Regions from separate parts of the Gottfriedia sp. S16(2024) genome, predicted to be linked through region 1. Evidence: riboswitches for the same ligand, from Rfam matches in the RefSeq annotation. Region 1 holds a riboswitch; each other region holds the start of a gene.
The links. A riboswitch is a leader RNA that binds a small molecule or an ion and turns the genes downstream of it on or off. The one in region 1 is predicted to bind S-adenosylmethionine.
Positions count from the first base shown of each region.

Region 2: linked by a shared signal. The riboswitch ahead of AB1282_RS15630 (2,3-diketo-5-methylthiopentyl-1-phosphate enolase) and the one ahead of AB1282_RS08665 (methionine ABC transporter ATP-binding protein) in region 1 are both predicted to bind S-adenosylmethionine.
Region 3: linked by a shared signal. The riboswitch ahead of AB1282_RS09600 (methionine ABC transporter ATP-binding protein) and the one ahead of AB1282_RS08665 (methionine ABC transporter ATP-binding protein) in region 1 are both predicted to bind S-adenosylmethionine.
Region 4: linked by a shared signal. The riboswitch ahead of metK (methionine adenosyltransferase) and the one ahead of AB1282_RS08665 (methionine ABC transporter ATP-binding protein) in region 1 are both predicted to bind S-adenosylmethionine.

Region 1 is NZ_JBFLUO010000001.1:1,839,272-1,847,511, forward strand. Features, by position in the region: gene gcvH (glycine cleavage system protein GcvH) at 1-352, shown strand, start outside; partial or broken gene AB1282_RS08640 (IS200/IS605 family transposase) at 530-646, shown strand; gene tnpB (IS200/IS605 family element RNA-guided endonuclease TnpB) at 681-1,814, shown strand; gene AB1282_RS08650 (toprim domain-containing protein) at 2,144-2,494, shown strand; gene AB1282_RS08655 (thioredoxin family protein) at 2,510-2,833, shown strand; gene AB1282_RS08660 (hypothetical protein) at 3,120-3,482, shown strand; SAM riboswitch class I at 3,560-3,670, shown strand; gene AB1282_RS08665 (methionine ABC transporter ATP-binding protein) at 3,810-4,814, shown strand; gene AB1282_RS08670 (methionine ABC transporter permease) at 4,816-5,484, shown strand; gene metQ (methionine ABC transporter substrate-binding lipoprotein MetQ) at 5,507-6,328, shown strand; gene AB1282_RS08680 (2-hydroxyacid dehydrogenase family protein) at 6,505-7,476, opposite strand; gene dltD (D-alanyl-lipoteichoic acid biosynthesis protein DltD) at 8,167-8,240, opposite strand, start outside.
Region 2 is NZ_JBFLUO010000001.1:3,324,094-3,332,333, reverse strand. Features, by position in the region: gene AB1282_RS15640 (carbon-nitrogen family hydrolase) at 1-482, opposite strand, end outside; gene AB1282_RS15635 (pyridoxal phosphate-dependent aminotransferase) at 626-1,813, shown strand; SAM riboswitch class I at 1,872-1,975, shown strand; gene AB1282_RS15630 (2,3-diketo-5-methylthiopentyl-1-phosphate enolase) at 2,040-3,260, shown strand; gene AB1282_RS15625 (2-hydroxy-3-keto-5-methylthiopentenyl-1-phosphate phosphatase) at 3,267-3,920, shown strand; gene AB1282_RS15620 (methylthioribulose 1-phosphate dehydratase) at 3,917-4,543, shown strand; gene AB1282_RS15615 (cupin domain-containing protein) at 4,560-5,072, shown strand; gene AB1282_RS15610 (DUF421 domain-containing protein) at 5,122-5,820, opposite strand; gene yjeM (glutamate/gamma-aminobutyrate family transporter YjeM) at 6,021-7,520, shown strand; gene AB1282_RS15600 (hypothetical protein) at 7,601-7,741, shown strand; gene AB1282_RS15595 (hypothetical protein) at 7,900-8,240, opposite strand, start outside.
Region 3 is NZ_JBFLUO010000001.1:2,048,526-2,056,765, reverse strand. Features, by position in the region: gene AB1282_RS09625 (alpha/beta fold hydrolase) at 1-518, opposite strand, end outside; gene AB1282_RS09620 (YidH family protein) at 602-991, opposite strand; gene AB1282_RS09615 (M20 family metallopeptidase) at 1,266-2,456, opposite strand; gene AB1282_RS09610 (MetQ/NlpA family ABC transporter substrate-binding protein) at 2,503-3,351, opposite strand; gene AB1282_RS09605 (methionine ABC transporter permease) at 3,348-4,016, opposite strand; gene AB1282_RS09600 (methionine ABC transporter ATP-binding protein) at 4,006-5,022, opposite strand; SAM riboswitch class I at 5,198-5,315, opposite strand; gene AB1282_RS09595 (hypothetical protein) at 5,619-6,053, opposite strand; gene AB1282_RS09590 (ASCH domain-containing protein) at 6,059-6,409, opposite strand; gene AB1282_RS09585 (helix-turn-helix domain-containing protein) at 6,636-7,871, opposite strand; gene AB1282_RS09580 (sulfite exporter TauE/SafE family protein) at 8,232-8,240, opposite strand, start outside.
Region 4 is NZ_JBFLUO010000002.1:10,040-18,279, forward strand. Features, by position in the region: partial or broken gene AB1282_RS25600 (ABC transporter ATP-binding protein) at 1-404, opposite strand, end outside; partial or broken gene AB1282_RS25605 (ABC transporter substrate-binding protein) at 417-1,408, opposite strand; partial or broken gene AB1282_RS25610 (Rrf2 family transcriptional regulator) at 1,586-2,073, opposite strand; gene AB1282_RS25615 (carboxymuconolactone decarboxylase family protein) at 2,361-2,753, shown strand; gene AB1282_RS25620 (hypothetical protein) at 2,863-3,348, opposite strand; gene pckA (phosphoenolpyruvate carboxykinase (ATP)) at 3,554-5,140, opposite strand; SAM riboswitch class I at 5,453-5,567, shown strand; gene metK (methionine adenosyltransferase) at 5,776-6,972, shown strand; partial or broken gene AB1282_RS25635 (NAD(P)-dependent alcohol dehydrogenase) at 7,119-8,098, shown strand.

The DNA.
Region 1 (8,240 bases):
AGAACATGAGTGGGTAAAAGTTGAAGGTAATAAATACTATATCGGTATTACTCATTTCGCTCAATCAGAGCTTGGAGATATCGTATTTGTTGAGCTACCAGAAGTAGGCGATGAACTTACTATAAATGAGCCATTCGGTAGCGTTGAGTCTGTAAAAACAGTATCTGAACTATATGCTCCAATCAGTGGTAAAGTAATTGAAGTAAACTCTGATCTAGATGAAAATCCTGAATTCGTAAACGAATCTCCATACGAAAAAGCATGGATGGTAGTTGTTGAAGCAACAAATGCTTCTCAACTTGAAGAGTTAATGACTGCTGGTCAATACGAAGAAATGATCAATCAAGATTAATTATCTAAAATTAAGCGTCCAATTTGGGCGCTTTTTTATTATTATCAAACAGAAGACTCCTTCCTCAATTACGGGAAGGGTGAGATAACACCAGTAATAGGTGGGAGATGAATGTCGCTTATGTGTGCGTGAGTCTAAAGGCTTTGCTTTCATAAGTGAAATTAGAAAGCAATAATCATGATCAAATGTGCCTTTCCACAAATTTGAAAAAAGCTATGGTAAGAAATGTTTCGGTCAAGAATTTTTTGCTTACTAACTACTGGTGGTTCTCCGATCAATATAGTTAAGAAATAGATTAAAAATCAAGGGATGAAGTGAGGTGAAAACAATGCTAGTCAATAAAGCATATAAATTTCGTATCTATCCAACCAAAAAACAGGAAACTCTAATTGCTAAAACTATTGGATGTAGTCGTTTTGTATTCAATCACTTTTTAGGACACTGGAACGACTCATACAAAGAAACTGGCAAAGGATTAACGTACAATTCTTGTTCTGCTGAATTAACAAAGTTGAAAAAAGAATTAGTATGGCTCAATGAAGTTGACAGTATCGCTCTTCAATCCTCACTGAAAAACCTCGCAGATTCCTATTCACGATTCTTCAAAAAGCAGAATAACGCACCACGCTTTAAGTCTAAAAAGAATCGCGTTCAATCCTATACAACTAAAGAAACAAACGGAAATATTGCCGTTGTCGGAACCAAAATGAAACTTCCTAAACTTGGTCTTGTTCGCTTTGCTAAAAGTCGCGAAGTACATGGTCGTGTTTTAAATGCGACCGTTAGACGAACTCCAAGTGGTAAATACTTTGTATCCATTCTTGCAGAAGTAGACGTACTACCACTGGAGAAAGCTGAATCATCGATTGGTATCGACTTAGGCATCACTGATTTTGCCATTTTTTCTGACGGAAGCAAAATTGACAACAATAAATTTACTACCAAAATGGAAAAAAAACTAAAACGTGAACAGCGAAAACCTTCAAGACGTGCGTTACATGCTAAACAGAATGGGATTAACCTTTTAGATGCAAAAAACTATCAGAAACAAAAACGAAAAGTCGCTAGATTACACGAAAGAGTATTGAATCAGCGTGAAGATATCCTTAACAAATTGAGTACAGAAATCATCAAAAACCACGATCTAATCTGTATTGAAACCTTGAATACAAAAGGAATGCTACGTAATCGTATATTAGCCAAATCGATCTCTGATGTATCATGGTCTGCTTTTGTAACGAAATTAGAATACAAAGCTACGTGGTACGGTAAAACAATCATGAAAGTGAGTAATTGGTTTCCATCCAGTCAAATATGTTCAGATTGTGGGCACCAAGATGGTAAAAAACCTCTTGAAATAAGGGAATGGACCTGCCCTTTTTGCCACGAACATCACGATCGAGATTTAAATGCCAGTAAAAATATACTAGCTGAAGGCTTACGAACATTGGCTTTGGCCTAAATAATCATAAAACCGTAGGAATCTACGGAGATAGCTTGGTAAATATGAGAAACCTCTGCTGGCAAAGAAATAACACTAGCAAGTATGCTGAGTTCCCAAGAATCTCCCACTTCAAACAACCCGTAAGGTGGTTAAGTGGTGAGTAGTTCAATTTACGTGTATAATTAATGTAATAAAGCTTAACTTATTTACATAAAACATAATTTAAAGGGACATTTTCATTTAGGGGAAAAAAAGGAAACAACTAAGGGGAAATCGAATATACTATATACAAAAGATTTTTAGTCAAAAGTTTTTGAGTCCTATACATTAGGTGATGCCCAGTGAATATTGAAGATCAAAGAAAAGTTATCATTGTCGAAGGTACTACTGATAAGAGGAAAATACAGACAATCATAAAGGAGCCTGTAGATATTATCTGTACGAATGGTACAGTTGGTACTTCAAAGCTAGATGAGCTTGCTGAAATGTTAGATTTAAGAGAAATTTATGTGTTAGTAGATGCAGATGAGGCTGGTGAAAAGCTTAGAAGATTGTTAAAAAGAGAATTTCCACAGGCAGAGCATCTGTACATTGATAGAAGTTATCGAGAAGTGGCAACAGCTCCGAGTCAACATTTAGCTAGTGTATTATTAGGGGCAGATATTTTAGTATTTACAGATTATTTACGTACAAATTAAAGAGGAATAAAGAATATGCAGCAATGGACAAAGAATGAAATAATGCAAAGAATTCAATCAAAAGAGACTACAGTTATTTATATTTATACCGCAATGTGTGGTACATGCCAAGTAGCTTCTAAAATGCTAGAAGTTGTAAATGAGATTCTGCCAAATTTACCTATCAGTAAGGTAAATATTAATGAAATAGTGGAAGAAGCTCAAAACTGGAAGGTTGAAAGTGTACCTTGTTTACTTATTTTTGAAAATGGGGAAATGAAACAAAAAATTTACGCTTTTCAATCTGTACCTTATTTACATGAATTGTTAAAAAAATATAATTTATATATTAAACGATGAGTTGATCATCAAGTTTTTAGGATTTTGTCATTACATTAAAGAGAGTGCATTCGAAATGCACTCTTTTTATTTGTCTTTTTAAGTGATCATACGAGAGCTATTTCATTTTCTAAATCCCTTATAAATGTCCCTAACCTTTGACATATTTCTCGGGAAATGAGTTGAATGTTGTAGAAATAAAATTAAAATATAGATTTTTATCAAGGTAAATGTCGAGCGAAATATAAAGAATACACCTCTTATCTATGAGAAAATAAGATTAAAGAAATCGGGAGAGGTGTTTATTATGGATATCAAGGAGTGGATAGGACAAGCAAGAAACTTATTTATAAAAAAGGAATATTTACAAATCATTTTGCCAATCGAAGAAAGGATTGTAGAATTAAACTGCCTAAATGAAAAAGTATTTATAAAGTTAAGTAAAAAGGCTCCTTTTATCGAGGTAATTGATCGTTCGATTCCGCAACTTAGAGTTAATTTTTCAAAAGATGGATGGGAATATCTAAATTCAGGTTCGCAAAGGTTAGGACTTTTATTAAAACTGAATGATGCTTCTTTTGAAGGGAACTATCGATTATTACTACTAATGGAAACGATTTTTCAATATACAAGTGTAGAAAACGAAAAAAAACTTTTAGAAAATTGTTGACAACTACTGTCTAAGTTTGTAGAATTGGACTTACGTTAAAGAAATTACGTTAAACAACTTAATAGATCGTAAGTTAACTCTTATCGAGAGAGGTGGAGGGACTGTGCCCTGTGAAACCCAGCAACCGTCAATGATTGTCATTGAAATGGTGCTAATTCCTGCAAAGCATATGCTTTGAGAGATGAGAGAAAGGAATACTTTTTGTATGTTAAACCTTTCTACTCATGTGAGTTGAAAGGTTTTTTTGTTTTATGCGACTAAAAAAGTACTTACTTACAAAAAATTGAAAGATAAGTTGTTAGAATGTTTTGAAAGGAGATCAAGTGTATGATTCAAATAAATAATGTAAGTAAAACATACAAAGGTAAAAAGGGCACAGTTACCGCAGTACAAAATGTTTCTTTAAATATTGAAACAGGTGAAATTTTTGGCATGATCGGATATAGCGGCGCAGGGAAAAGTACGTTATTACGTATGCTAAATGGACTTGAGTCCCCTACATCAGGTGAAGTGATTATTAATGGTCAATCGATCTCTAAATGCTCATCTAGTCAGTTAAGAAAAGCAAGACAAAAAATAGGAATGATTTTTCAGCATTTTAATTTATTGTGGTCAAGAACTGTATTAGAAAATATACTTTTCCCACTTGAAATTGCTAAAGTTTCAAAAAAGGAAAGCATTAATCGTGCGAAAGAATTAATTAAACTTGTAGGACTTGAAGGTAGAGAAAATGCTTATCCTTCTGAACTAAGTGGAGGTCAAAAGCAACGTGTCGGAATTGCAAGAGCACTTGCTAATAACCCAGATGTTCTTTTATGTGATGAAGCGACTTCTGCATTAGATCCTGAAACAACAGATTCAATATTGGCTTTACTGACAAATATTAATAAACAGCTTGGTATTACAATCATTCTGATTACCCATGAAATGCATGTTATTCAAAAGATTTGTCAACGAGTAGCAGTAATGGAAAACGGAAATGTAGTAGAAGAAGGCCATGTTGTTGATGTATTTACTCGTCCTAAACAAGCAATTACAAAGAAATTTGTGACGCAAATCAAAGGCAATGATGAAGGTGAAGTAATTTCTCAAGGTGATGGGAAGGATAATACTTACAAGCTAACCTTTAAAAATGGTCAAGCAGATCAGCCGCATATTTCTGAGGTAGTTAAGCACTTTGATATTGAGATTAACATTTTACAAGGAAAAATTGTTCAAACTGCTGAAGGCTCTTATGGGACAATGAAGATTCAACTTGTTGGTGACATAAAAAACATCAAAGAAGCAATCGCTTATTTAGAAGCAAAACAAGTTGAAGTGGAGGTAGCATAAGATGACACAACTTTTTCCGAATGTTGATTGGGATGCAATGCTTGTAGCTACTCAAGAAACATTATTCATGGTTGTAATTGCTGCGGTTGCAACTTTTATTTTTGGACTAATAATAGGTTTATTCTTATTTTTAACTAGTAAAGACCAGTTACTTGAAAATAAATTTTTTAATACAATCCTAGCAGCGTTTGTAAATATTTTTCGTTCAATACCGTTTATCATTTTAATCATTTTATTAATTCCATTTACGATCTTTATACTTGGCTCAATGCTTGGAGCAAAAGCAGCATTACCTGCATTAATTATTGGTGCTGCACCATTCTATGCAAGGATGGTCGAAATCGGATTACGTGAAATTGATAAAGGTGTAATCGAAGCTGCAAGAGCAATGGGAGCTAGTACCTTTACAATCATCGTAAAAGTATTAATACCAGAAGCTTTACCAGCAATTATTTCAGGTTTAACAGTTACTACAATCGCAATTGTTGGTTATACAGCAATGGCTGGTGTTGTAGGTGGAGGTGGACTTGGTAACCTAGCATTTATGGAAGGATACCAACGTTCTAATAACCAAGTAACTCTTGTTGCGACAGTCATTATTTTATTAATTGTATTTATTCTTCAGTTTATTGGAGATTTAGTAACAACGAAAATAGATAAAAGAGCTTAATCATATAAGGGAGGAACTGACAGTGAAATTCAAAAAAATCGCAAGTTTATTAGGAGCAGGTGTTTTAGCATTATCTTTAGCAGCATGTAATAAAGGTGGAGAAGATAAAAATAAAGAATTAGTGGTAGGTGCATCAAATGTACCTCACGCAGTTATTTTAGAACAAGCTAAACCAATCCTTAAAAAAGAAGGAATTAACTTAAAAATTGTTAAATTCCAAGATTATGTATTACCAAATAAAGCACTAGCTTCAAAAGAATTAGATGCAAACTATTTCCAACACATTCCATATTTAGAGTCTCAAATGAAAGAAAATGGTTATAAATTTGAAAACGCTGGTGGAATCCACATCGAGCCAATTGGAGTTTACTCTAAAAAATATAAGAGCTTAGATGAACTTCCAAATGGAGCTAAAATTATCATGAGTAGCTCAGTAGCTGACCATGGTCGTATGTTAAGCTTATTACAACACGAAGGATTAATTAAACTTAAAGCTGGAATTGATCCAACTACTGCTCAAATTAAAGACATTGTTGAGAATCCAAAACACTTAAAATTCCAAGCTGACGTAGACGCTGGTATGCTTCCAAAAGTATATCAAAACAATGAAGGCGATGCAGTTTTAATTAACACAAACTACGCAATTGATGCTGGATTAAACCCAATGAAGGATGCTATTGCTTTAGAAGGTAAAGACTCTCCATATGTAAACATTATCGCAGTTCGTAAAGGTGATAAAGATAAAAAAGAAATTAAAGAGCTTGTAAAAGTATTACACTCAAAAGAAATTCAAGATTTCATCATTAAAAAATATAAAGGTGCTGTAGTACCTGTAAGTCAATAATAAACAGAGAGGGTATCCCAAGTGAATTTTTATGGGAACCCTCTTTTTTCTATAGGGAATAAAGCTTTGAAAAACTATTAACTGCAAATAAATTCTGAAAATCGCTAATAAAATAAATAAAAAAGGGAATGGACATAAGTCAGTTAAACTAACTTATGTCCATCCCTTTTCTATATTTAGCTCTTCACAAGAATTTGATTTACAGGTGAGATTGGTGGTCGTTCAGCCATAACCTCAATAATATTTTTAGCTGCTATTTCTGACATAGCATCACGAGTTTCATATGTTGCATTACCGATATGAGGTGTTAATACAACATTTGTAAGTGATTTTAGCTCTTCTGTTATTTTTGGTTCGAATTCAAATACATCTAGAGCCGCACCCGCAATTACGCCATCCTTTAATGCGTCTACTAATTCCTGTTCGTTCGCTAAAGGACCTCTAGCTGCATTGATAAAAAATGCAGTATCTTTCATCTTATAAAACTCTTCTTTTCCAAATAAATGGTGTAGATCGGGCTTGTAAGGAGAATGAAGGGTAATATAGTCAGAAGTCTGTAAAAGTTCATCCATTGATACGTAAGTGGCATTTAATTCTTGTTCAAGTTCATTACTTAATCTTCTTGGTTGGTGATAAATAATATTCATATTAAAAGCCCTAGCTCGTTTAGCTACAGCTTGTCCGATATTACCGAAACCAAAAATACCTAAAGTTTTTCCTGATACTTCGGTTCCTCTAAAGAATAATGGAGCCCACCCTTCAAAACCTATTGTGCGGCAAAGTTCGTCCCCTTCGACTATTCTTCTGGATACAGCTAGGAGGATTCCAAAAGTTAACTCAGCAGTTGCGTCTGTAGAAACAAGTGGAGTGTTTGTAATATGAATGCCTTTACTAGTTGCATAATCTACATCGATATTATTAAATCCTGCTCCGTAATTAGCAATAATTTTTACATTTTTAGCAGCATCAATTACTCTTTTGGTGATTGGAGTGGATAGTAAACTTAAAATTGCATCTATCCCACCAACTAGTTCACACAATTCATCTTCTGTAATTAATTGCTCATTTTCATAAACAATGACATGATGATCTTTTAATAATTGCTCGGCTTTTTCTGGGATTTTTCCCGCTACTAAGATATGTGCCAAATTAGAAACCTTCTTTCAACAGTTTAATAATTGAATGTTATCGTTTTTATTATAAATGAAGTTTCAAGTTTTTGTTTAATTTAGTATTTGGTAGTTTAAAGAATTTATTTATTTTTAATGTCTGTCTGCAATGAAAAAAGTAGACACAAGTCTGCTTCACGTTGTTGAGAAAAAATCTTGTCAATTAATTATCATATTTTCGTAAAAGGAGTAGAGTGATATTGATTTCCACTAAGGGATGCTCGCTTTCCATGGGGCGAGATTCTTTAGCCTCCTTGGCGCGCCGCCTGCGGGGTCTCAGCCTTCCCGCATATCCCATAGGAGTCGAGCACCCCTTTCGTTCCAATCAACTTGTTTATCTCAAAGAAGCCTACAATAAAAACCTAATCAAATAGCCTTTACTTAGCATAAACTAACAGTTATTTATTAATCAGTTTATAGGTCAATTAATATCGAACATTTTACTAAACTATTATTTGAAATTGTTTTTCTAAAAATTAGCTCAAAATATTTTTAATTTCTCAAGAATAATTAATACTATAGTTTGTTGATATTTTAAAACAGCTAAACATATTAACATTAAAATAAATATTAGATAACAAAAAAATAGTAATAAGATTCACTTAATATCCGTTTGACTATTTTATATTTCAACACAATGAAAAAAAAGCAGACATTAGTCTGCTTTTGTCATTGATATCTATGATTTAAACTTGCAGAAGGGGGTGTATGATTTACTGAATAAAACTTATTTAAAGATTGAT
Region 2 (8,240 bases), 1.5 Mb from region 1:
TTTGCACCTTTTTGAGAATGAGCTCCAATCCATTCAGGAAAACGCAAATCATAGCAAACAAAACCTGCAGCTGTTAATCCATCGATTTCAAAAAGACCGTCTGTTTCCCCTGATTGAAGATAGTGATGCTCGTTCATTAACTGGAACAAATGAACTTTATCATAAGATTTTACTAATTCACCAGTATTGCTAATAACAATTAACGTATTCGTTACACCATTTTCTCTTGCAATTGGGAACGAACCAGCAATCAATATTACATTATTTGATTTTGCAATCGACTGAAGTTCAGAAATAATCGCTTCTTGTTCACCTGTGTGCAAGCCAATCTCTTCCAAACAATAGCCTGTTGTCCATAACTCTGGTAATACGATAACCTGAACATTTTCTTTAACAGCTTCGTTTATTTGAGTTTTCATTTTCTCTAAATTAGACTTTGATTTACCTAAAATAACGTCAGATTGAATACACGCAATTTTAATCACAATTTATTCACCCTATTCTAAATTTTATAGACATTTTTAAATCGAGCATATATGATGGTGAAAGTTATTGCAACAGTCGTTCATGAAAATCAGTCGATTAAGTAACGATCTATTCAAATTAATTTTATTATATTTTTGGAGTGATTAACTTGAATCATAGTAAACTATTAAACAATTTACCAAAACAATTTTTTGCTTCACTAGTCCAAAAAGTGAATCAGTCAATAGGTAATGGTCATGATGTCATTAATCTTGGTCAAGGAAATCCAGATCAGCCAACACCTGACTATATTATAAAAGCATTACAAAAGTCTGTTGAAAACCCTTTAACTCATCGTTATTCTCCGTTTAGAGGGATGAGATCTTTAAAAAATGCTGTTGTAGAATTTTATAAACGAGAGTATGATGTTGATTTAGACCCAGAGGAAGAAGTAGCCATATTATTCGGTGGAAAAGCTGGATTAGTTGAGCTACCACTTTGTTTATGTGACGCTGGAGATACAATTTTAGTTCCAGATCCAGGCTATCCAGACTATTTATCTGGTATATCTCTTTCAAAAACAGTACCATACATGCTTCCATTACTTGAACAAAATCAATTTTTACCAGATTATAAATTAATTCCTCAGGATGTTTTGGATGCTAGTAAAATATTATTTATCAATTATCCAAATAATCCCACTGGCGCTATCGCAACAGAAGAATTTTTTAAAGAAACAGTTGAGCTTGCAAGAAATAATCAAATTACAGTTTGTCATGATTTTGCTTATGGCGCATTTGGTTTTGACGGCAAAAAACCTTTAAGTTATCTTCAAACGCCAGGAGCAAAGGAATGCGGGATTGAAATTTATACCCTCTCTAAAACTTATAATATGGCTGGTTGGAGAATCGGTTTTGCAGTTGGAAATAAAGAGGTTATTTCAGCAATTAATCTATTACAGGATCATCTTTACGTTAGCATCTTCCCTGCTGTTCAAGAAGCTGCCGCTGTTGCGCTTACAGAATCTCAAGAAAGTGTAAAACAACTATTAGCACTTTATGAAGAGCGTAGAAATGTATTTATTAGCGGTTGTCACGAAATTGGATGGGAAGTAACTGCACCAGCAGGGTCCTTTTTTGCATGGCTAAAAATTCCAGCAGGTTTTACATCACAGGAATTTGCTGATCTATTACTTGAAAAGGCTCATATTGCAGTCGCTCCAGGAAATGGATTTGGAGAATATGGTGAAGGGTATGTAAGAGTCGGCCTACTATCAGATACTGATAGACTGAAGGAAGCAGTTGCTAGATTAAAAGAAATTGAAATATTTTCAAAATTTAATGTTTGACAATTATGATTGTTCATGAAATAATGCGATTAGATTAATAATTCAAAATTAAATATTAACTTTATTCAGAGTAGGTGGAGGGACCGAGCCCGACGAAACCCGGCAACCGGCTAGTTAACTAGTACGGTGCTAATTCTCGCAGCATTTGCTGACAGATAAGGTGTAGGTAAACCTCTCCTTAGTGGAGAGGTTTTTTGTTTGATTAAAACTTTTTGGAGGTTTTGAAATGAGTGGAGTAATAGCAACTTACCAAGTTTATGATAAAAATCATCATTTAGAAAAAAAGGCAGAGTCAATCGCGCTAGGTTTAACGGTTGGTTCTTGGACGTCATTACCTCAAAATGATCAAATTCAATTACAAAAGCATAAAGGTAAAGTTCTTTCAGTTCGTGATATAGAATGCGAAGAAAATATCGTTAACTTTTTAGGATATAAACCAACAAAAGGGATTATTGAAATTTATTATCCTAGCTTAAATTTTTCAGCTGATCTTCCAGCTATTTTAACAACAGTTTTCGGTAAGCTATCCCTTGATGGCGAAATTAAACTAATAGATTTAAATTTTACTGATGACATTTTAAATTTATTTCCGGGTCCAAAATTTGGTATTAAAGGCATTCGAGAAAAATTGGATGTATATGATCGACCTTTATTAATGAGCATTTTCAAATCAATAATCGGCAGAGACATTCAATACATTTCAGAGGAATTAAAAAAGCAAGCTTTAGGCGGCGTTGATTTAATTAAAGACGACGAGATACTTTTTGACACGAATACATCTATAACAGATCGCGTCACTCACGGAAAAAATATTTTGAACCAAGTTTATGAAAAAACAGGACACAAAACATTATACGCGGTGAATTTAACTGGCCGTACATATGAGTTAAAAGAAAAAGCATTACGTGCTGCAGAAGCTGGTGCGGATGTATTTTTATTAAATGTATTCTCGTATGGAATTGATGTACTTCAAGGTTTGGCAGAGGATCCATCAATTAATGTTCCAATTATGGCCCATCCTGCTGTTTCGGGTGCGTTTACAGCATCACCAATTTATGGAATTGACGCAGGATTATTACTAGGGAAACTTTTACGAATTGCAGGTGCAGATTTTAGTCTATTCCCTTCGCCATATGGTTCAGTTGCATTACAAAAAGAGACAGCTTTAAAAATCGCTGAAAATTTAACTGTATCAAATGGATTAAAGGAGACATTCCCAGTACCTTCTGCTGGAATTCACCCTGCGCTAGTGCCTCAATTAATTCAAGATTTTGGAATTGAGCAAGTCATCAACGCTGGTGGCGGTGTTCATGGTCATCCGGATGGTCCGATTGGTGGAGGTAATGCATTTAGAGAAGCAATTTCAGCAACACTGTCTGGAGTTGGGCTAAAAGAATACGCACTTCCAAATACATCACTACAAAAAGCATTACAACTTTGGGGGTAAACAACAATGGCAATAAAGATTTTTTGTGATTTTGATGGAACAATTACTGAGGGAGACAATATCGTTAATTTAATTAAAGAATTTGCTCCTCCTTCAGTAAGTGAATTAACAAGTGAAGTATTAAATGGCAATCTATCGATTCGAGAAGGCGTAGAGAAAATGTTTGCTACGATTCCTTCAACGAAAAAACAAGAAATGACTGATTTTGTAATCGATCGTACTATCATTCGAGATGGTTTTAGCGATTTTATTCAATTTGTAAGCGTTCAACAATATGCGTTAAAAGTTGTAAGTGGCGGGCTAGATTTTTTTGTTCATCCTATATTAGCGGATTACCTTCCACCTTCGGATATTTTATGTAATCGTACTGACTTTACGGGCCAAACTGTAAAAATTCAATGGGATCATTCTTGTGATGAAAACTGTACGAATGATTGTGGAATGTGTAAACCATCTGTTAAAAGAAAATTTAGTGAATCAAATGATTTTATCATTGTCATTGGCGATTCAATTACTGACTTACAAATTGCAAAAGAAGCCAATTTAATTTTTGCTCGAGATTTCTTAAAAGATAAATGTGAAGAACTATCTTTACCTTTCATTCCTTTTGAAAATTTCTATGATATTCGAGCTTCATTAGAGAAGGAGGTGCTAGTATGAAGGAATTTTTCAAACATTATGATGAAATCCGTGAAGTAAAAAAAGTACTAGCTGATCGAGATTGGTTTTTAGGAACTAGCGGGAATTTATCAATTAAAGTAAATGACGAACCTTTAAACTTTTTAGTGACAACTAGTGGTAAAGATAAAACTAGACATACTTATGACGATTTTTTACTCGTTAATGAATTTGACCAATCTGTTTGGGATGAATCAAAAAAACCATCAGCTGAAGCCATTTTACATCGGCTAATTTATCAACATACAAATGCAAAATGCGTACTTCATGTACACACTTTAGCAAATAACTTTATAACAAAGGATTTTCCATATCAAGATGAGTTATCTTTTTCTGGTATCGAAATTATTAAAGCATTAGGATTATGGGAAGAAGATGCAGAAATTACAATTCCAATCATAAAAAATCATGCGCATATCCCTACTCTTGCAAATGAATTTCTTCCACATATAAAGAATGATCATGGTGCTGTATTAATTCATAATCATGGGATAACAGTTTGGGCCGAATCAGCATTTGAAGCTAAAAAGCATTTAGAAGCTTATGAGTTTCTATTCCAATATGCATTACAAGGTATTCAAAAAAATACATTTATAAAGAATTAATTTGGAGGAATGAAGAATGGCAACAATTTGGGTAGAAAAAAAAGATTATCATATTACAAGTGATGTTGAAGTAAAAGCTTATTTAGAAGAACAAGGTGTAATTTACGAAAATTGGAATATCGAACAATTACATAGTTCGTTACAAGAAAAATTTATTTTATCAGATGATGAAAAAGCAGCGATTCTTGAAACATTTAAAGCTGAAATCGACAGTATTTCATCAAGACGTGGCTATTTAGCCAGTGATATTATTACTCTTTCAGAAGCAACTCCAAATCTTGATGAATTACTTAAAAACTTCAATCGTGAGCATCATCATACGGATGACGAAGTTCGCTTCATCGTTAGCGGTCACGGTACGTTTATTATCGAGGGAAATGAAGGCTTTTTCCATGTTAATTTGAATCCTGGAGATTTAATTTCTGTACCACCAAATGTACGCCACTACTTCACTTTAGCAGAGGATCGTAAAGTAGTAGCTGTTCGATTATTTGTTACGACTGAAGGTTGGGTACCTATTTACGAATAATTTTTATAAAAACTAAATTGACTCATATCCTCTTTAGGATGTGAGTCAATTAATTTTCTTCTTCATTGAAATGATCTTCTCGGTAGTCGATATATAACGAACCATCTGTTTGTACTTCAACAAAAAACACATCTGAAATTGATTTTATGCCTACCCTTTCAAGTTGAGCTATTAACCATTTTTTATCCAAGTTTAAATTTGATAATGCATCTTCGTTTACTTCCCCGTCAGATACCACTGCTGTTGACGTTGGAAATAACAAAGTTTTTTTCCATGTTTTATTTTTTTTCTTTTTAACATCTTTTGTTTTCATAATTGATAGACTGCCATCAATTTCAAATATAGCGTACTCTACATCTTTCAACGAATAAATATTCTCATTACGAAGCATTCCTTGAAATTGCTCTGTATCTAATCTAGCTTTTTTTAATGCATTTTCCATTATTTTTCCTTGTCTAATTAAAATAATTGGTTCCCCAAGAATCATCCGACGTAAAGATTTAGATTTTAAACTTAAATACCCCATGATGATCGTCAAAACTGCCCAGCCAACTAATCCAATGATCCCATCTTCAATATCTAATGTTTTAGATGTCGTTATAGATGCTGCTACATTCCCTATTGTAATGGCTGTTATAAATGTAAATACATCTAATTGACTAATTTCCTTTTTCCCCATTAATCTCGTTAAAATAAATAAAACAAAAAATGAGCATATGACCCTAAATACTACTTCATTAAAGCTCATTTATTTCATCCTTTCTCTTTCAAAAAACCATTTTAAGTATTTATTAATCAACTTAGCGTTTGAAAAATAGAACGAAACTATTCTTTATTATTTCTAAAAAATAAGTTAAAACCTAACTGTGTGTATGTCCTCATAAATTACCGATTATTGAAGAAAATATGACTATTCATTTATAATCGACTATTTATTGGGGTGAGATCTTGAGTAAAAAACTTTCACTTGTTGGCTTAATATTAATGGTATTTACCACTGTATATGGTTTTGGAAATATACCAACCGCTTTTTATTTAATGGGATATAGTGCAATTCCATGGTACTTACTCTCTGCTATAACGTTTTTTATTCCTTTTGCATTTATGATGGCTGAGTTCGGAGCTGCATATAAGCATTCAGAAGGTGGAATTTATACATGGATGGCTGATTCGGTTGGACCTAGATTCGCTTTTATAGGTACCTTTATGTGGTTCTCCTCTTATGTAATTTATATGGTAAGTGTCTCCTCAAAGGTTTGGATTCCACTATCAACGTTCATTTTTGGTAGTGACAAAACGCAATCACTTTCATTATTTGGACTTACTTCTACTCAATCTATCGGATTATTAGCATTACTTTGGATGTTAGTTGTGACATTTTTTGCTTCGAAAGGAATTGAAAGCATTAGTAAAGTTACAACAATTGGTGGTATTACAGTTTTCTCTTTAAATATAGTGCTGTTAATTACAAGTATCATTATTTTGGTATTAAATGGCGGCAAATTTGCTCAACCGATTAAAAGTTTCTCATCAGCATTTGCTCACTCACCAAATCCAAACTATCTTTCAACTCTTGCGATACTATCATTTGTTGTATTTGCGATTTTTGCATATGGTGGGCTAGAAGCAATCGGTAGTTTAGTTGATCAGACGGAGAACGCTGAACGGAACTTTCCAAAAGGGATTACCATTTCAGCAATTATTATTTCCGTAGGATATTCGTTAGGCATTTTTTTAGTAGGAATCTTTATAAACTGGTCAAATGATTTAAGTGCTAGCACTACGAATTTAGGGAACATAACATATGTACTTATGTACAATTTAGGATTAGAACTTGGAAAAGCTTTTACTTTATCATCACATACTGCCGATCAAATTGGTATTTGGTTTGCAAGAATTACTGGTTTATCAATGTTTCTTGCATATACCGGAGCATTTTTCACATTAATTTATGCACCGTTAAAAACAATCATTAAAGGCACACCAAAATACTTATGGCCGACAAAATTCTCTGACACAAATGAAAAAGGTATGCCTGTCAATGCAATGTGGGTACAATTTTCAATTGTTTCAATCATTATTGTCCTTACTTCCTTTGGTGGCCAAGGAGCATCAGCATTTTTTAATAAAATAACTTTAATGACAAATGTTTCAATGACTTTACCTTATATATTTTTAGGTATTGCGTATCCAATGTTTAAAAGAAATGAACAAATCGACAAGCCATTTCAAATTTTAAAATCAAATTCATCTTCTTTATTTGCGAGCATTCTCGTTATTTTGGTCGTTGGATTTGCAAACTTTTTTACGATTATTCAACCGGCTATTGAAGGTGATTTCAACTCAACAATCTGGATGATTGCAGGACCAATTTTCTTTTCAATTTTGGCTTTACTAATTCTTAACCGTTCAAGAAAACATACCCAAAAAGAGAAGAAAATTGCATAGCAATCTTCCCACTTATTGTTAATAACAATTCCGAAAGTAAGTAGGAAATATAGCACATACTAAATTTGGAGGTGATATTCATGGGTCACAATCAAAATCCACATGTAAAAAAGAAGAACAAAGATAAAGGGCAACCTACACCAGCTGCAGTTAATTCAGAAGGTTATTTTGCTCCAAGTAAATCAAATACTGAAGCTCTTAATGAAGTGAAAAATTCATAAAGACGATTGGCGAGCTGTTAGGAGAATTCAGAGGCATAGATGCATTTATACCTATACCTAAAAATGGCTCTACGTCGATTTTTCTTCCCTGTTTGCCAATTTATACTTTCTTAAATTGTAAAAAAAATGACCGTCATTTTTTTGGCGGTCTCTTTTAATTATTTACTCATTGAATTAGCAGTTTTTACTAAATCTCGAATAGTGTATTGTTTACCAGTTTCCTCTGAAAAAAGAAGTGAAATTGAATGATAAAGCCCGTCTTTCTTCCAACGAATTGTTTTTGTATTATCATCATCAGCAACAATCAAAACTTTTGTTCCATCTTTTAATTTTGTTGTTTTTAAAGGTTGTTGTTCATCTGGGAAAGATGGTTTTTTATTATGATAAGTAATGACAAACATTGTGACCTCTACTTCTTCATTTGAGTAATTAAAGGAGGTAGCGTTAATAGCTCCATTTTTTTGTACATCCATTGTGACATCCTTTGCTCTAAACGGTA
Region 3 (8,240 bases), 210 kb from region 1:
TAATTTTTCAATTCAGCAAATGTTTTAAATTGCGGTGGTGAACCAACATAGCTAATAATTCTCTTAATTCCTTCAATATCTTGTGGTTGGTTTTCTGAAGCACCTGCCCCAATATCATTTAATACTAAATGGGAAATACGATTTAGATGTTCCGGCGTACCAGAAAGTCGCATTCCAATTGCTCCACCCATCGAAGTTCCTACCCAACGAACTTGTTCAATTTCTAAACGATCTAATAAACCAATGGCTATATTTACATAGTTTTCAAAACAGTAATCTTGCTCAGGAGAAGTACTCCACTGACTTAATCCTCGTCCAATCGTATCTGGGCAAATTACATGATAGTCCTTAGCTAAATGACGAGCTAAAATATCAAAATCCCTGCCATTTCTAGTTAAACCATGCCAACAAACAACTGTTGGATTTTTTCTTTCTCCCCATTCTGTAAAATGAAGTTCCATTCCATTAATCGATTCAAACCGAGATTCAGGATAAAAAATATCAATCACTCCATTCATTTTAGTGTCCACTTTATGTAATATTCGATTTTTATAAAAATATCCCTATAAAAACTACCGATAAAAAATGAAACGATTCGGGTCTATTTATATAATAATAATGACAAATACAACACAATCATGAATATTAAAAAAGAAAATAGAATTGATACAAGAATAATTGAATTATGAGTAGGTAAAAATTTTCCATTTTGAATTTCTTTCCGCTTTTTACTGTACAGAATAGTAGCTAATACACCCGTAATAAAACCAACAATACATGCATATATGCCAAGAAAAATTGCTAATGTATTAATGAATTGGTTATCACTAATTTTAATTGTAAAGTGTAGTGAAGTTGTTAAAAATCCTACACCAGTAATTGAGATCGCAGTACGCAGCCATGCTAAATATGTCCTTTCGTTTGCTAGATGCTGTTGTGCATATTTAACACTTTCATCTGAGAAATCCTTTACTTTATTTAAAGAAACCATATTAAATTACCCCTATCAAAGATTTATAGAGTGATAAACTTGTAGAAAACATATCTAAGTTTTAGTTTAATCTTTAAAATTTAAGATTTAGTAAAATTGAGGTTACGTTTAGATAAAATTGAAATGGGGTAATGTAAATCTATATTATTTACTAAGGAGTTAACAGAAGACTTCTATATAAATAGAAGAAATAACGTCATAAGACTGGGCTATCAAAAATAAAACGGTCAAAAAGATGGTAATTTCCGTCCATCTTTCTGACCGTTCAAGCTAACTATTTTTCTGTTTGCTGAAATTCATTTTGAACCTTTTCCAAAAGGTTTTTATCGGTAATTAAACGATAGCCCGTTAGAGCCAATGCTTTTGCTCCCGTAACTAGAGCATGATCACCAAGTGGCGACCTCGCAGCTTCACGGAATTCATTCGTATGAGCAATTAAATCATCAGGTCCAATTTTAATATATGCGTGAGAAGTCGGAACAACGTGACTTACGTTTCCGGCATCAGTAGATCCAAGCCCGCCGCTTTTGCTATTCACTACTTCACCCAATAGGCTTAGTTCTTCACCTACAATCTCATCAAGAGATTGATTGATAATAAAATCATGGACTTCATTTTGAAATCTTTCAATTTTCACAGTACTGCCAGTTGCAATTGCTGCTCCTTCGGCAATATTACGAATCTTAGTGGATACTTCCTCCGTTCTTTTCCAAGTACTAGCACGGATGAAAAATCTTGCTGAAGCATACTCTGGAATAATATTTGGTGCATCGCCTCCATGAGTGATAATTCCGTGTATGCGAACATCACTAGTAAGCTGCTGACGAAGGGCGTTAATTCCATTGAATAACTGGATTACTGCATCTAAAGCATTAATTCCATGTTCTGGAGACCCAGCAGCATGTGCTGCTCTTCCATAAAAATGGAAGTCTAAAGGATCTACTGCCAAAGATGGAGTCGACAAACCAGTTTTACCACTTGGGTGGAGCATAAGAGCTGCATCAACGCCTTCTAGTAATCCATTTTTTACAAAACTCCCTTTTGCACTTCCGTTTGGTCCACCCTCTTCTGCTGGTGTTCCAAATATGACAACCTCTCCTCCGATCTCAGAAATGACTTCAGCAAGAGCGATTCCTGCTGCTACACTCGTTGTTCCAATAATATTATGTCCGCATGCATGACCAAGACCAGGTAGTGCATCATATTCTGCTAAAAAAGCGATAGTTGGGCCTTGCTTAGATGACGTTTTTCTTGCTACAAAGCCTGTTTCATGCCCTGCAATATTACGTGTGACATCGAAACCAGCTTCTACTAAAATTTTAGAATGTGTTTCTGATGCAAAAAATTCTTGATTGCCAATTTCAGGCTTCTCATGAATCTTGTGGCTAATTTCAAGATAAACTTCCTTCGATTCCTCAATACTTTTCACAATTTGCTCTCTTTGTGTTTCAATTTTGACTGTCATTTAAACTTTTCTCCCTTCCATTCTTTTAAATAAGCATGAACTAGCTTTATAGATTTTTAATTTTATCAATCGTAATGACTACTGGAACCGTAGCACCTTTGTCACGTTTAATAATGTAATCATGAACTTCTTTTGATTGATAAGCCTTTACAATCTTTGCAAAGTCCTTGTCATTTTTATTCTTCGTACGAGATGCAATAACATTGATATACGGCATAGCTGCTTTATCATTAGGATCTTCTTTATAAAGTGGGTCCTTTGCAGGGTCTAAGCCCGCTTGAACCGCGAATCCATTATTGATGATCGCTGCTGCCACATCATCCAATGATCTAGCTGTTTGCCCTGCAGCAATCGGTTTGATTTTTAAATGCTTAGGATTTTCTTTAATTTGTTCAATACTTCCTTTAGGGTCAAAATTATCTACTAAACTAATTAACTTTGAAGATTGTAATAGTTTAAGTGCACGGCCAGCGTTCGTAACATCATTTGGTATAGTAATCGTTGCTCCATCTGGAATATCACTTAGCTCTTTAAATTTATGTGAGTAAATCCCCATTGGCGCAATCACTGTCGAGCCAATCGCTGAAATATCTAAATTATGATCGCCTTTAAATTGGTTCATATAAGTAATCGTTTGAAAAGAATTTAAATCAAGGCTACCGTCATTAAGTGCTGTGTTAGGCTGAACATAATCTGAAAATGATATAATTTTCAATTTAATCCCTTCATTTTTCACTTGTTTTTGTACAATATTCCAAAGTTCATAATCATCACCGTTAATACCAATCTTAACTGTTCTCTCTTTTCCATTACCTGATGATGCATTAGAACCACATGCTGATAATACCGAAACCGTTAATAATAATGCTGCAAAAATAGTAAAAAACTTTTTCATCCTCTTTTCCTCCTTACGTATCTTGACCACGTATTTCCTAAACTTTGTATGAGTTGAACAATAAGTACTAGTAAAACAACTGTAATGACAATAACCAATGTTTCAAAACGCTGATAACCATATGTAATAGCTAAGTCACCTAATCCCCCAGCACCAACAGCACCAGCTGCCGCAGTCGATCCAATCAATCCAATCGTTGCTGTTGTAAATGATAGAATCAACGATGGAATTGCTTCAGGCAAAATAAACTTCACGATGATTTGAAACTTTGTTGCTCCCATTGAATAGGCAGTTTCCAGCACTCCCTTATCCACTTCTAGCATGGAATTCTCAATCAATCTTGCCAAATATGGCCCTACAAAGATTGAAAGCGGAACAATTGCTGCAACTACGCCAATGGACGTTCCCGTCAATAATCTAGTAAACGGTATAATGGCAACTAGTAAAATAATAAATGGTACAGATCGAACAATATTTATAATGGTATTTAACAACGTAAATAAAGGTTTGTTTTCCATTATATGACCTGGCCTTGTTACAACTAGGATAATACCTAAAGGCAATCCTATGATTGTGCCAAAAATAAATGACCCTAGTACAGTTAGAAATGTATCTTGAGTTGCCTGTAAAAACTGTGGCCAAAAGAATTCCCAATTAAGCTCCATTTAACTCAACCTCCCTTACATCTATCCCCTTTTCCGAAATAAATTTAATAGCTTTTGCGCTTTCCTCTTTTGTTCCTTCTAGTGCCACAAGCAAATTCCCATAAGGTCTTTCTTGTAGCTCTGTAATCGATCCATAAAGAATGTTTAAATGAATATCGAATTTTTTAAGAACCTCTGATAATAATGGATTGGCAGCCTTATCACCTAGGAAGACTAATTGATAATATTTCCCTTTTGATAATGTTTTCGATAACTTAGACGGCACCTCATTTTGTAATACAGTGTTAACAAAATTCTTTGTAATACTTTTTTGTGGATTCGTAAAAACGTCGTAAACATTACCTTCCTCGACAATTTCACCATCATCAATGACGGCCACTTTATCACATAAATCACGAATTACACTCATTTCATGGGTAATAAGAAAAATTGTAAGATTATAGGATTTATTTACCTTCCTTAAAAGCTCTAATACATTCTTTGTTGTTTCAGGGTCTAATGCAGATGTAGCTTCATCACATAGCAACAGATCTGGGTCTGTTACAAGTGCCCTTGCAATTCCAACTCTTTGCTTTTGTCCCCCCGATAAGTGCCCCGGAAATACATCTTGCTTCCCTGTCAGTCCAACAAATTCAATTAATTCCATTACCTTTTCCTGAACATCCCGTTTCTTCTTTCCTTCAAGGTATAGCGGCATTGCGATATTATCAAATACCGTTTTGGCTGAAAGTAGATTGAAGTGTTGGAATACGACACCAATTTTTCTACGTGTTTTACGTAACTCTTCATCATTTAATGTCATTAAGTTCAATCCATCTATCAGAACTGATCCTTCTGTTGGCTCTTCAAGTCTATTTAAACAACGAATCAATGTACTTTTTCCCGCTCCGGAAAAGCCAATGATTCCATAGATCTCACCTTTCTCAATTTTCATATTAATATTATTTAAAGCTTTAATTGGTGGCCTTCCAGGATAAACCTTGGAGACATTTTTAATCTCAATCAAATTTCTTCCTCCAATGCAAGTTATTCCAAACATTATAACTAAGTAAACACATTTGAAAACTAGGTTTTATAATTATATTTTCTCCTTTTTCTCCTATGGCAACTCATCAAAAAACCCCCCTTCTTATCCAATAAGACAGATAAGAAGAGGGGTTATAATATATAAGCCACTTTACTTCTTATCTTTCAAATCGCTTAAACGATTTGCAGGAATTAGCACGGTATTTGTTTCGAAACAACAAACCCGTTGCCGAGGTATCGTAGGGCCAGTCCCTCCACCTCTCTGGATAAGTAATAGAATTTATTAAGTTTTTAAATTATTGAGTTCATGTTATCTCTCTTTTTATAATACGTCAAGAATTATTTTTAAATTTTTTAGAAAAAATTGTGTTTGAAAATAGCATTTTTTTTACGAGTATTGTTTGAATCAGGTCTTAGGTCCTTTATATTCAAATCAAAAAACTATTTCATATTCCGTTTGAAATAGGTCTATATACTTATTTTTTTGAGTTTTTATTAGTATTTCATTTAAAAGAAGGCAAAAAAACAGACAAGTCTTCTTTGATAAGAGAACCTGTCTGCTTTTTTGAATCATTCCTACCATAATGCAGGCTTTACTACCATAAACCATAGCATAACCATCAAAAGAACGATGTAAATCCAGATTGATCGACGAAGCTTCTGAATTAGCATTCTCTGGTCATGGGTTGGTTCACTGAATTTCCGAATGGTCGGTGAAAAGGCTCTAGCTAGGAAAAATAATGAACTCACCAAAAGAAGAATCGTCATCACAATCCAAGATGTCTTCCACGACCAATGACCCACTAGTACCAACAAAACCCCTGATCCAACCAATACATGCCCAGCATGCTTTGCCAATCTGACAGCAAACCGGAATACATCCAAATAAATCTGTTGTATCGCAGACTTTGAGGTATGCAGCTTTTTGAGTATCGGAATCAAAACAAAAAAAGGGCCAATCGATAGGATTACACTAGCAATATGTATATAAAGAAGAAATCTATACAGCATTAAAATTATTCTTGGATGAGACGGAACTCATGAACCCATACCCTCATTTTTGGCAACCAAGGCATCCCAGGGTGGATTGAAAGGATCGATTGTTTATACTCTTCTACTGTCGCATAGCCTTCTTGCTTAGCATCCTCATCTGTCAATTCACCAAGGGCTTGAGAATAAACTTTTTCAACAACATACTGATTATTTTGAAGGGTCATCACTTCCCCAACATCTGCATATCTTCCGTTTCGGCGAGTAGCAGTTTTTTGTCCTGCCAATACTTTTTCAACATCCTCTTGAAGCGTAACAAGGCGTTCAATTGTACATGTTTTTGGCGGTAAAGCGTTCGTTTCATTCTGATTTGTCATCTAATTCATTCTCCATTTCAATTTAAATTTATCGCAAAGACTAAAAAAAAAAAACGACTAGTTCCATTTTAATTAAATTAGTACAAAATTAGCAAATTTTTATGAAAGATATTTGAAACAGCAATAAGTTACACAAGCATAGCATAAAATAACACCCTTTAAAACCAACGTTGCCTCGATCTACTTTATTGGGTTCAGTCTAATCAAATATGTGCTTTTATCTTCCCTAAATATTCTCTTCTAAAATAAACTTAGATAGATTGATTGCTTTCGCATAATTCTTAGTTTCTATGTAGTTGTTATATAATTTTTCGACATATGTTTTAAAAACAACCATATTACTCACTGACTGGAAATAGATTAAGGCTGTCTTCTCCATAAAACTATAATACTGATCGAGTTTATCCTCTATAAGATAGATTAAAAGTCGGAATAATATTTTGAATAAACTGGAGTCCAATTTTTCTGCAATAGCTTTTCCTTCATTAGCTTTTCTAAGCAAATCATTTTTCAGTAGTAAATTCCCAAAAAAACTACTTTCCAAATAGTTATACAAGTATTTAACGTATTTATAAGAAGACCGATCTACCATATCAAGTGTCACCTTAAATAATATTTGCGCGTTTTCAAAATCTTTTCTCTTTAAGTATAAATCTGCTAAGTTATTTTGCAGTAAGATTTTTCGATCAAGTGCATTCACTCTTTCAGAGGCTTCAATAAGGTTATGATATGATTCCAATACTTCCTGAAAATCAAAGCTCTTTTCGTTTCCTTTTATTAGAAGTAAGATTGCCTCCGCATCAATTGCTCTTAAGTAGTTATACGTTTTCTTGAAGTACTTCAATGCTTTTTCTGCGTAAACATATGTCATGATTGATTTAGGATTAACCTGGTAGTAGCCTAGTGACAGGTAGATATAGTATTCTAGATTCCCAAACTCACTCTTATTGATATTTTTTAATACTTGAATAGACTTTTCGTAGTTATCCGTTTTTCCATATAAAATGCCCCATACAAGCCATTTCAAGTTCTTTTCAAAAGGGGGAAGATCAGGATGTTTTTTTTGAATATCCTTTAAAATGGTTTTTGTCTTTTCAAATTCATTCTGCAGGAGATAATATCTTGCTTGAAGTAATTGGAAGAGCGGAGCATATTTAGAAAAATTAATGATATAATTTTTTTCAATATCTTTTTTTGTTTTCTCCACCTCGATCATGTTTTGCTTAATGATTGATGTATGCCAACTATTTAACTTCTTTTCTATGTTATTAAAGTAGTTAAGTTCATTTTGTATGTCAATTTTTAAGCGCTCGGAAAATAACTCAATTATTTCTTTAGAATATTGAGTTTCACCTCTTTCAATTCTACTAACATGAGTGGATGTACAAATGTCTTTTCCAAGCTCCTCCTGAGTTAGGCCTGCCCTTTTGCGATAAAATTTTATGATTTCCCCTTCTTGCATGAATTTCTCCCTCTTTAAAACTTAATGAAAATATAATTATGTAATTCCTAGAAAAATATAGTAGCTATACTAAAAGAGCTTTATTCCTTATAGAATTTATCAAATCTTCAAATTATTTTACCATAATCTTACTTTTAATTCTTAAAGAAAATTATTTAATTTTTTACTTGTCCTTTTTCCATCATCTTTCCAGTTACAACAATGAAAAAAGCATTGGTGATTATGATCTTCCTCACTAACCTATTAATTTCTCCTAATCTGTAATTCGAAAAGTTAGAAGCAAGGAATGTGATACATGCCAATAAAAAAACAGAAAAACTCTCAAAAATAGTTTTTCTGTTTTTTACAGTTAACCTTTATTCAACTAAT
Region 4 (8,240 bases), on a different contig from region 1:
AGTTCTCTTGGGTATGCATTTTCATAATCCTTTAATCCAACTTCATTTAACAATTCTAGCGTTCGATTTTTATTTTCTTCGGTATCCTTATCTAGAATCTGAAGACCTAGAAAGATATTTTCTTTAATTGTTTTCCAAGGGAATAAATAGTCATGCTGAAGCATGTAACCAATTTCTCCCGATTTTATATCATAAGGCTTACCTTTAAACTTTACTGAACCGTCATATGGGGTAAGCAATGAAGAAATGATCGATAAAAGTGTGCTTTTTCCGCAGCCACTTGGACCTAATACAGATACAAATTCACCTTTTTCAACTTCAAACGTTAAGCCATCCAATATTTTAATTGCCTTTTCCTTCGATAAAAATACATGAGAAATATCATTAACTGTTAGATAACTCATTTTGTTAACCTACTACTTCTCCGTAGATTTTTCGGCAAATTTTGTATCTACTAAAACTGAGTGTGGAACTTCTTTTGGTAATACACCAGAGTTCTTCATAATCTTTTGAAGATTATTCCACTCATCTTTTTCTAATATTGGATTTGTTGAATAAGAATTTTGAGACTTATAGCGATCTATAACTTTTATTGAAATGTCTAAAGGAGTATCTTTAAAGAATGGTGCTACACTTTTGCAATCTCTTCTGCAGAGTGAGTATCAACCCATTGTTCAGCTTCATATATTGCATCTGTAAATTGTTGAGCTGTTTTCGCATTTTTCTTCAAATAACTTTCTTTTGCTATAAAAGCAGTGTAAGGTACTTTTCCAGATTCCAAGCCGAATGAAGCAACGATTTTACCTCTTCCTTCTTTTTCCATAATACTTGCGGTAGGTTCAAATAATTGAACATATTCTCCAGTACCTGAAGCATATGCATTCGCGATATTTGCGAAGTCAATATTCTGAATAAGGTTCAAATCTTTATGTGGATCGATCCCATGTTTACTTAGGACATATTCGCCAACCATTTGTGGCATTCCACCTTTTCTTTGACCTAAAAATGTTTTGCCTCTTAGTTGATCCCAATTAAATGGTACCGTTTGATTTCTAGCTACTAGAAATGTGCCATCAGTTTGAGTCAATTGGGCAAAGCTTTTCACTGGGTCATTTGCACCTTGAGCGTATACATATATTGTTGTTTCAGGCCCAACTAATCCTATATCTGCACCGTTTGACAATACAGCAGTCATAGTTTTATCTCCACCAGCAGTAGTTGTGATCTCAACATCCAATCCATGCTTTTTGAAGATTCCTTCACTAATAGCCACATATTGAGGTGCATAGAATAATGAGTGTGTCACTTCTGCAACTCTCACCTTTGTAGTACCATCTTTAGGTTTATCTTTCGAACATGCACCTAAAATAGAAGCAACTAATAAAAACAAAATAACGAGCCATTTGATTTTCATTTAATCCCTCCTAATCGAAAATATACAATTAGCCTATGCAATAGGAGAAAATGGGTGAATGCGGAGTACTGACTCTACTAAAATAGCTCGGTTACTTATGTGTAAGTCTTTAGGTGGTTGAACAAAGAAAAACCTCTCTTACTTCCTTTTTTAGGAAATTAGAGAGGTTTTTTATTTACTCTTTGAAAAAAAATTTCGAGTATCTTCCCGTATTTCGTTAGGTAAAACACTTTCTAATTCTTTGTTTAACCATGAAAGTGTTTTATTACGTAAATAATCATGCATTTTTTCTTCGGCAGAGAGCATGACTAAATTAATCGTGCAGGTGGCACTTGGAGTACAACCTTTTTCTCTATAAAGATATCCGTTATCTTTAATATTTTTACATTGAAAGATTGGTTTAGGACCTTCAATTGCTTCAATTACATCCCAAAAAGAAATTTCTTCTGGTGACTTGGCAAGTTTGAAGCCACCCTTAACTCCGGAACGGAACTTACAATACCAGCTTTAGACAGCTTACTAAAAATCTTTGAAAGATATGTATCTGAAACACCTTGAAAGAAGGATAGTTCCTTTATTCCAATTGGAGAATCTTCAGGAGTGTCAATTAAATAAACAAGGCAATGAAGTGCATACTCAACTCCAACGCTATATTGCATGAAAACACCTTCTTCATAAATGAGATTATTTTTAATTAATCTTAGAAATGTTTTATTTCTTTGTCAAACATTTACTTTTAAGAACAATTCAAACGTAAAAGGTGTTTGACATAATGAAATAAACGTTTTAATATAGATAATGTGAATCGTAGATTAACTTTGTCGCTAATTTAAGTATTTCCAAAAACTACATTTAGTTCAATTATTTTTAGAATTAACTTTTTTAGGGGAATTAAAATGGAAAAACAAATTAATTATTCAAAATTAGCACAGAAGCACTTAAAATAATGATGGAAATGGAAAAGTATATTAAAACAACGGGTATAGATCATAAACTTCGTGAACTGATTAAAATTCGTGCTTCACAAATAAATGGTTGTGCATTTTGCCTTGACATGCATTCCTCTGAAGCGAGGGAAATAGGAGAAACTGAACAACGTTTATACTGTGTTAGTGCATGGAGAGATTGTGATTTTTACACAGATGCTGAAAAAGCAGCTTTGGAGTTAACTGAGCATATTACACTAATTTCGAATAAAGGTATATCTGCTGATCTATATAATCGTGTAAGTAAACACTTTAGCGAAAAAGAATACGTAAATCTTGTATTCACAATCAATCAAATTAACAGTTGGAATCGTATCTCTATTTCAATGGGGAATAGACCAGTTGAAAAATAATATCCTAATAAAACTTAAAAAATAAAAATGAGCCGAAGATTGGCTCATTTTTTATATGTAACTTTTCAATTCTTATTAAAATTTTTTACTTTTATAACAATGCTTTTTATTAATTTATTTTCATTAGAAAAAATTTTATAGTGTAAAGATCATGATGATTTTTAATATAATTTTTTTGATCTATTGTTATATTTGAAGTAGCAATAGAACTAGAGAGATTAAAAACGGCTCTTCCATTATTGATTTTGTATCTTTGATTATGATTGATTTCTTCAATATTGACTCCAAATATTGTTTGGACTTTTTTAGGTAGTAGGATTTCTATTTGAGCATTTTCTATATCGTTTTTATAACGTTCTGGTACTGATAAGACCAAATAATATTCAACTCCATAAAGTAATTGATTATCCACAGAATCTTTGATCTCATAATATCTTTTGGATAATGATTCAATTTTTGGCTCAATTTCTTTAGAAGATAGTGAAACATGCTTATCTAAATTTTTAGACGAGGTACCAGTATTAAATAAAAACAAGGAAGTTAATAAAATTGCAGTAAATGAAAAAATCAGAGTTAATATCTTTATGGATCTCATTTTAATCCTCCATTTAATTCGATAAATAAATAGTGATTATTATCCATGTTCAGTTTATTTAATGTTACTTTAATCTTATTCTTTAAATGTTAATAATTTCCTTTTAATGAGTGAGGTTGTTTTTTAATACTGAAAATAAAAAGAGGCTACCAATAAGTCATAAATCCCGACTTATTGGACAGCCTTTACATTTTACTTTATTAGATTATTTTAAAGGTCCACCAAGTTCAGCCAATTGAGCATCAAAGCCTTCAAACTTTTTGAAGTTTTCTTTGAATTTAGTTACTAATTCAAGAGCTTTTTGATCATAAGCTGATTTATCTTCCCAAGTTGTTGAAGGGACTAATACGCTATCAGGTACACCAGGTACATGAGTTGGAATTGCTAAACCGAAAAACTCATCTTGAGTAGTTTCAATGTTGTTTAAATCACCTTCAAGTGCAGCGTGAACCATTGCTCTTGTGTAAGATAGATTCATACGTTTACCAACACCGTATTCTCCACCAGTCCAACCAGTGTTTACTAAGAATACATTTACATTATGCTTTTCAATTTTTTCACCAAGCATTTTTGCATATTCTACAGCTGGAAGCGGTAAGAATGGTGATCCGAAACATGTTGAGAATGTTACTTGTGGAGAAGTAACACCACGCTCAGTACCTGCTAATTTACTAGTAAATCCACTTAAGAAGTGGTACATAGCTTGCTCTTTTGTTAATTTACTGATTGGAGGTAATACTCCAAATGCATCAGCAGTTAAAAAGATAATTGCATGTGGATGTCCAGCAACGCTTGGCTCAATGATATTTTGAATTGCTTGCATTGGGTATGCAGCACGAGTATTTTCTGTTAAAGTTGTATCATCATAGTCAGCTAAACGGCTATCAGGTTTAACAACTACATTTTCTAAAACTGTACCAAATTTAATTGCAGAGAAAATTTGTGGCTCTTTTTCAAATGTTAAATTGATACATTTAGCGTAGCAACCGCCTTCAATATTGAATACACCATTATCTGACCAGCCGTGCTCGTCATCACCGATTAGTTTACGGTCTGCATCTGCAGATAATGTAGTTTTACCAGTTCCTGAAAGTCCAAAGAATAATGCTACATCGCCTTCGCTACCAACGTTAGCAGAACAGTGCATTGGTAAAACATTATTTTGTGGTAATAGGAAATTCATGATTGAGAAAATAGATTTTTTCATTTCTCCAGCATATTCCGTACCACCAATTAAGATTATTTTCTTTTCAAATGATACAATAACAAATGCCTCTGAATTTGTTCCATCAACTACAGGGTCTGCTTTAAATGTCGGAGCAGAAACAATTGTAAACTCTGCTTCATGTGTTGTAAGTTCTTGCTCAGTTGGGCGAATAAATAATTGATGAGCAAATAAGTTGTGCCATGCAAATTCGTTAATTACTTGGATAGGTAAACGATACTCAGTATCTGCACCAGCAAATCCTTTAAATAAGAATAATTCGTTACGATCTTTTAAGTAGTTAAGTACTTTGCTATATAATTTTTCGAATACGTCAGCAGAGATTGGTTGATTTACTGAACCCCAATCGATTAAATTTTCAACAGATGCCTCTTGTACAATAAATTTATCTTTAGGTGAACGTCCAGTATATTTGCCTGTTGAAACGCTAACTGCTCCCGTTGACGTTAAAATTCCTTCTTGTCTTGTTAGGACTTTTTCAACTAACTCAGAAACGCTTAGTTGGTTATACATTTGATTACTAGTAAGTAATTCGTTTAATTCAAAGTTTACATCAACTGTCTTCATATACTAATACCATCCTTTAAATATAATTTGTCTGCCATGTAGGTATCTCGATAAATAGTATAACACATTTATTTTAATAGTGTATACTATTAGTTGGCAAAATGTGTTATGAATTTGATTAAAAAATAAATTTGAGCAAAATTTACTTATTAAATGAAGTAAGTTATTTAAATGTAAGTATAATAATTAGTAATTTCCCATTAAATAGAAATGAATGTAGGGATAAAGTTATTGTAGAATTATGTCTAAGTTATGATGAAAATTGTTGACAAGAAAGTGAAATTTTAATATGATACTTTTCATACGGATACTCTCTTATCCCGAGTAGGTGGAGGGATACAGGCCCTACGAAGCCCAGCAACCTCACTTTTAGTGAAAGGTGCTGAACCTGATGCAAGACTATTTTTTATGTCTTGGACGATAAGAGCGAAAGGCAAATACCAAGAACCCTTTCCTCAGGTAATATTTGATAAGAGGAAGGCTTTTTTTTTGCTCAAAACTTAAATACAGTGGCAATTTCGTAATTTACACTGAGTTATCTTTATCTTAAATGGGAAACATAGGAATAGGAACAAACTTTTTATTCTTATGTTGAGAAAAAAGAGATCCGTCAATTCAATTTAGGAGGGGACTCAATGTCACAACGTCGTTTATTTACTTCAGAATCAGTTACAGAAGGACATCCAGATAAAATCTGTGACCAAATCTCAGATTCAATTCTTGATGCAATTTTAGCAAATGATCCGAATGCTCGTGTAGCAGCGGAAACTTCAGTTACAACAGGTTTAGTACTTGTTGCAGGTGAAATTACAACTTCTACTTATGTAGATATCCCAAAAATCGTTCGCGAAACAATCCGTGAAATCGGTTATGACCGTGCAAAATACGGATTTGATGCAGATACATGTGCAGTTTTAACTTCTATTGATGAGCAATCAGCAGATATCGCTTTAGGTGTAGACCAAGCATTAGAAGCTCGTGAAGGTAGCATGACAGATGAAGAAATTGAAGCAATCGGTGCAGGAGACCAAGGTTTAATGTTCGGTTTTGCTGTTAATGAAACACCTGAATTAATGCCACTTCCAATTTCATTATCTCACAAAATTGCACGCCGTTTAACTGAAGTTAGAAAAAATGAAACAGTTTCTTACTTACGTCCAGACGGTAAAACTCAAGTAACAGTTGAGTATGATGAAAACAACAAACCAGTTCGTATTGATGCAATCGTTGTATCAACACAACATGGTCCAGAAGCTACTCAAGCTCAAATTGAAAATGATATTAAAGAACTTGTAATCAAACCAGTTGTACCAGCTGAGTTAATTGATGAAAACACAAAATTCTTTATCAACCCAACAGGTCGTTTCGTAATCGGTGGACCTCAAGGTGATGCAGGTTTAACAGGTCGTAAAATTATTGTTGATACTTACGGTGGATATGCTCGTCACGGTGGTGGCGCATTCTCTGGTAAAGATGCAACTAAAGTTGACCGTTCTGCTGCTTACGCTGCACGTTACGTTGCGAAAAACATCGTAGCTGCTGGCTTAGCTGATAAAGCTGAAGTTCAATTAGCATATGCAATTGGTGTAGCTAAACCAGTTTCAATCGCTATTGATACTTTTGGTACAGGTAAAGTTTCAGAAGAAAAATTAGTTGAAGTAATTCGCAACAACTTCGACCTACGTCCAGCTGGAATTATTAAAATGCTTGACCTACGTCGTCCAATTTACAAACAAACTGCTGCTTATGGTCACTTTGGCCGTACAGATATCGATCTTCCTTGGGAGCGTACTGACAAAGCAGAAGTTTTAAAAACTGAAGCAGGTCTATAATAAAATGATTAAGGCTGAATATGGCATATGCTATATTCAGTCTTTTTTGTTTAATTAGAATTACGAATTACATTACATATAGGTATACTTAAAAATCATTTTTCATAGGTTAAATGACTGAATTAAAGTTTGTAATGGAGGAACCTATGAAAGCGATTATATGTACAAAATATGGTCCACCAGAAGTTCTTCAAATAACAGAAGTTGAAAAACCAAAATTAAAAATGAAGAAGTATTAATTAAAATACATGCATCAACTGTAACAGCAGGTGGTGTAAAACTTCGAAGCTCCGATTTTCCATATATGTACTGGCTGCCTTCCCGCCTAATGTTTGGCCTTACCAAGCCGAAAAATAAAATAACAGGTTGTGAGCTTGCGGGAGAAATAGTAACAGTTGGCAAAAACGTAAGAAATTTTAAAACAGGTGATCAAGTTTTTGGGTATAGTGGATTTACTTTTGGGGCTAATGCTGAATATATCTCTTTACATGAAGAAGGTGTTCTAGCTAAAAAACCAATAAATATGACATTTGAGCAAGCTGCAGCAGTACCTGTTGGGGCGATTACAGCATTACATTTTCTAAGGAAAAGTATTATTCAAAATGGACAAAAAGTACTTATTTATGGTGCTTCAGGAAGTGTTGGAACCTATGCAATTCAGCTAGCTAAATATTTTGGTACAGAAGTTACTGCTTTATGTAGTACATCAAATTTAGAATTGGTGAGATCTTTAGGAGCAAATGAAGTTATAGATTATACAAATGAAGATTTTGCTAAGAGTAAGAAAACTTACGACATTATCTTTGATACGGTAGGGAAGAGCTCCTTTTCAAATTGTAAAAGATTGCTTAACAAAGATGGCGTCTATTTATTAAGTGCAGTATGGAAGCTTTCGGTTTATTTTCAAGCGATTTGGAGTAATTTATTTGATAACAAAAAGGCAATACTTGGTGTAGCAAATATGAACAATGAAGATTTAAACTATATAAAAGCACTGATTGAAGCGGATAAGTTAAAAGCTGTTATTGATCGACAATACCCACTTGATCAAATTGTGGAAGCCCATCGTTATGTTGAAAAAGGGCATAAGAAGGGGAATGTCGTTATTAACATTCGAGGGATATGAGACTGTTGACAAACTCTAGCTTTCTTCGTTAAAATCGCCTGCTTGTACCATGTTCACTACAATTTTAGGTAACACTTACGCTTCGAAAGACAAGTACAACTTTTTAACTTTATCTACACAAAGAAATCCCTCAAAATGACCT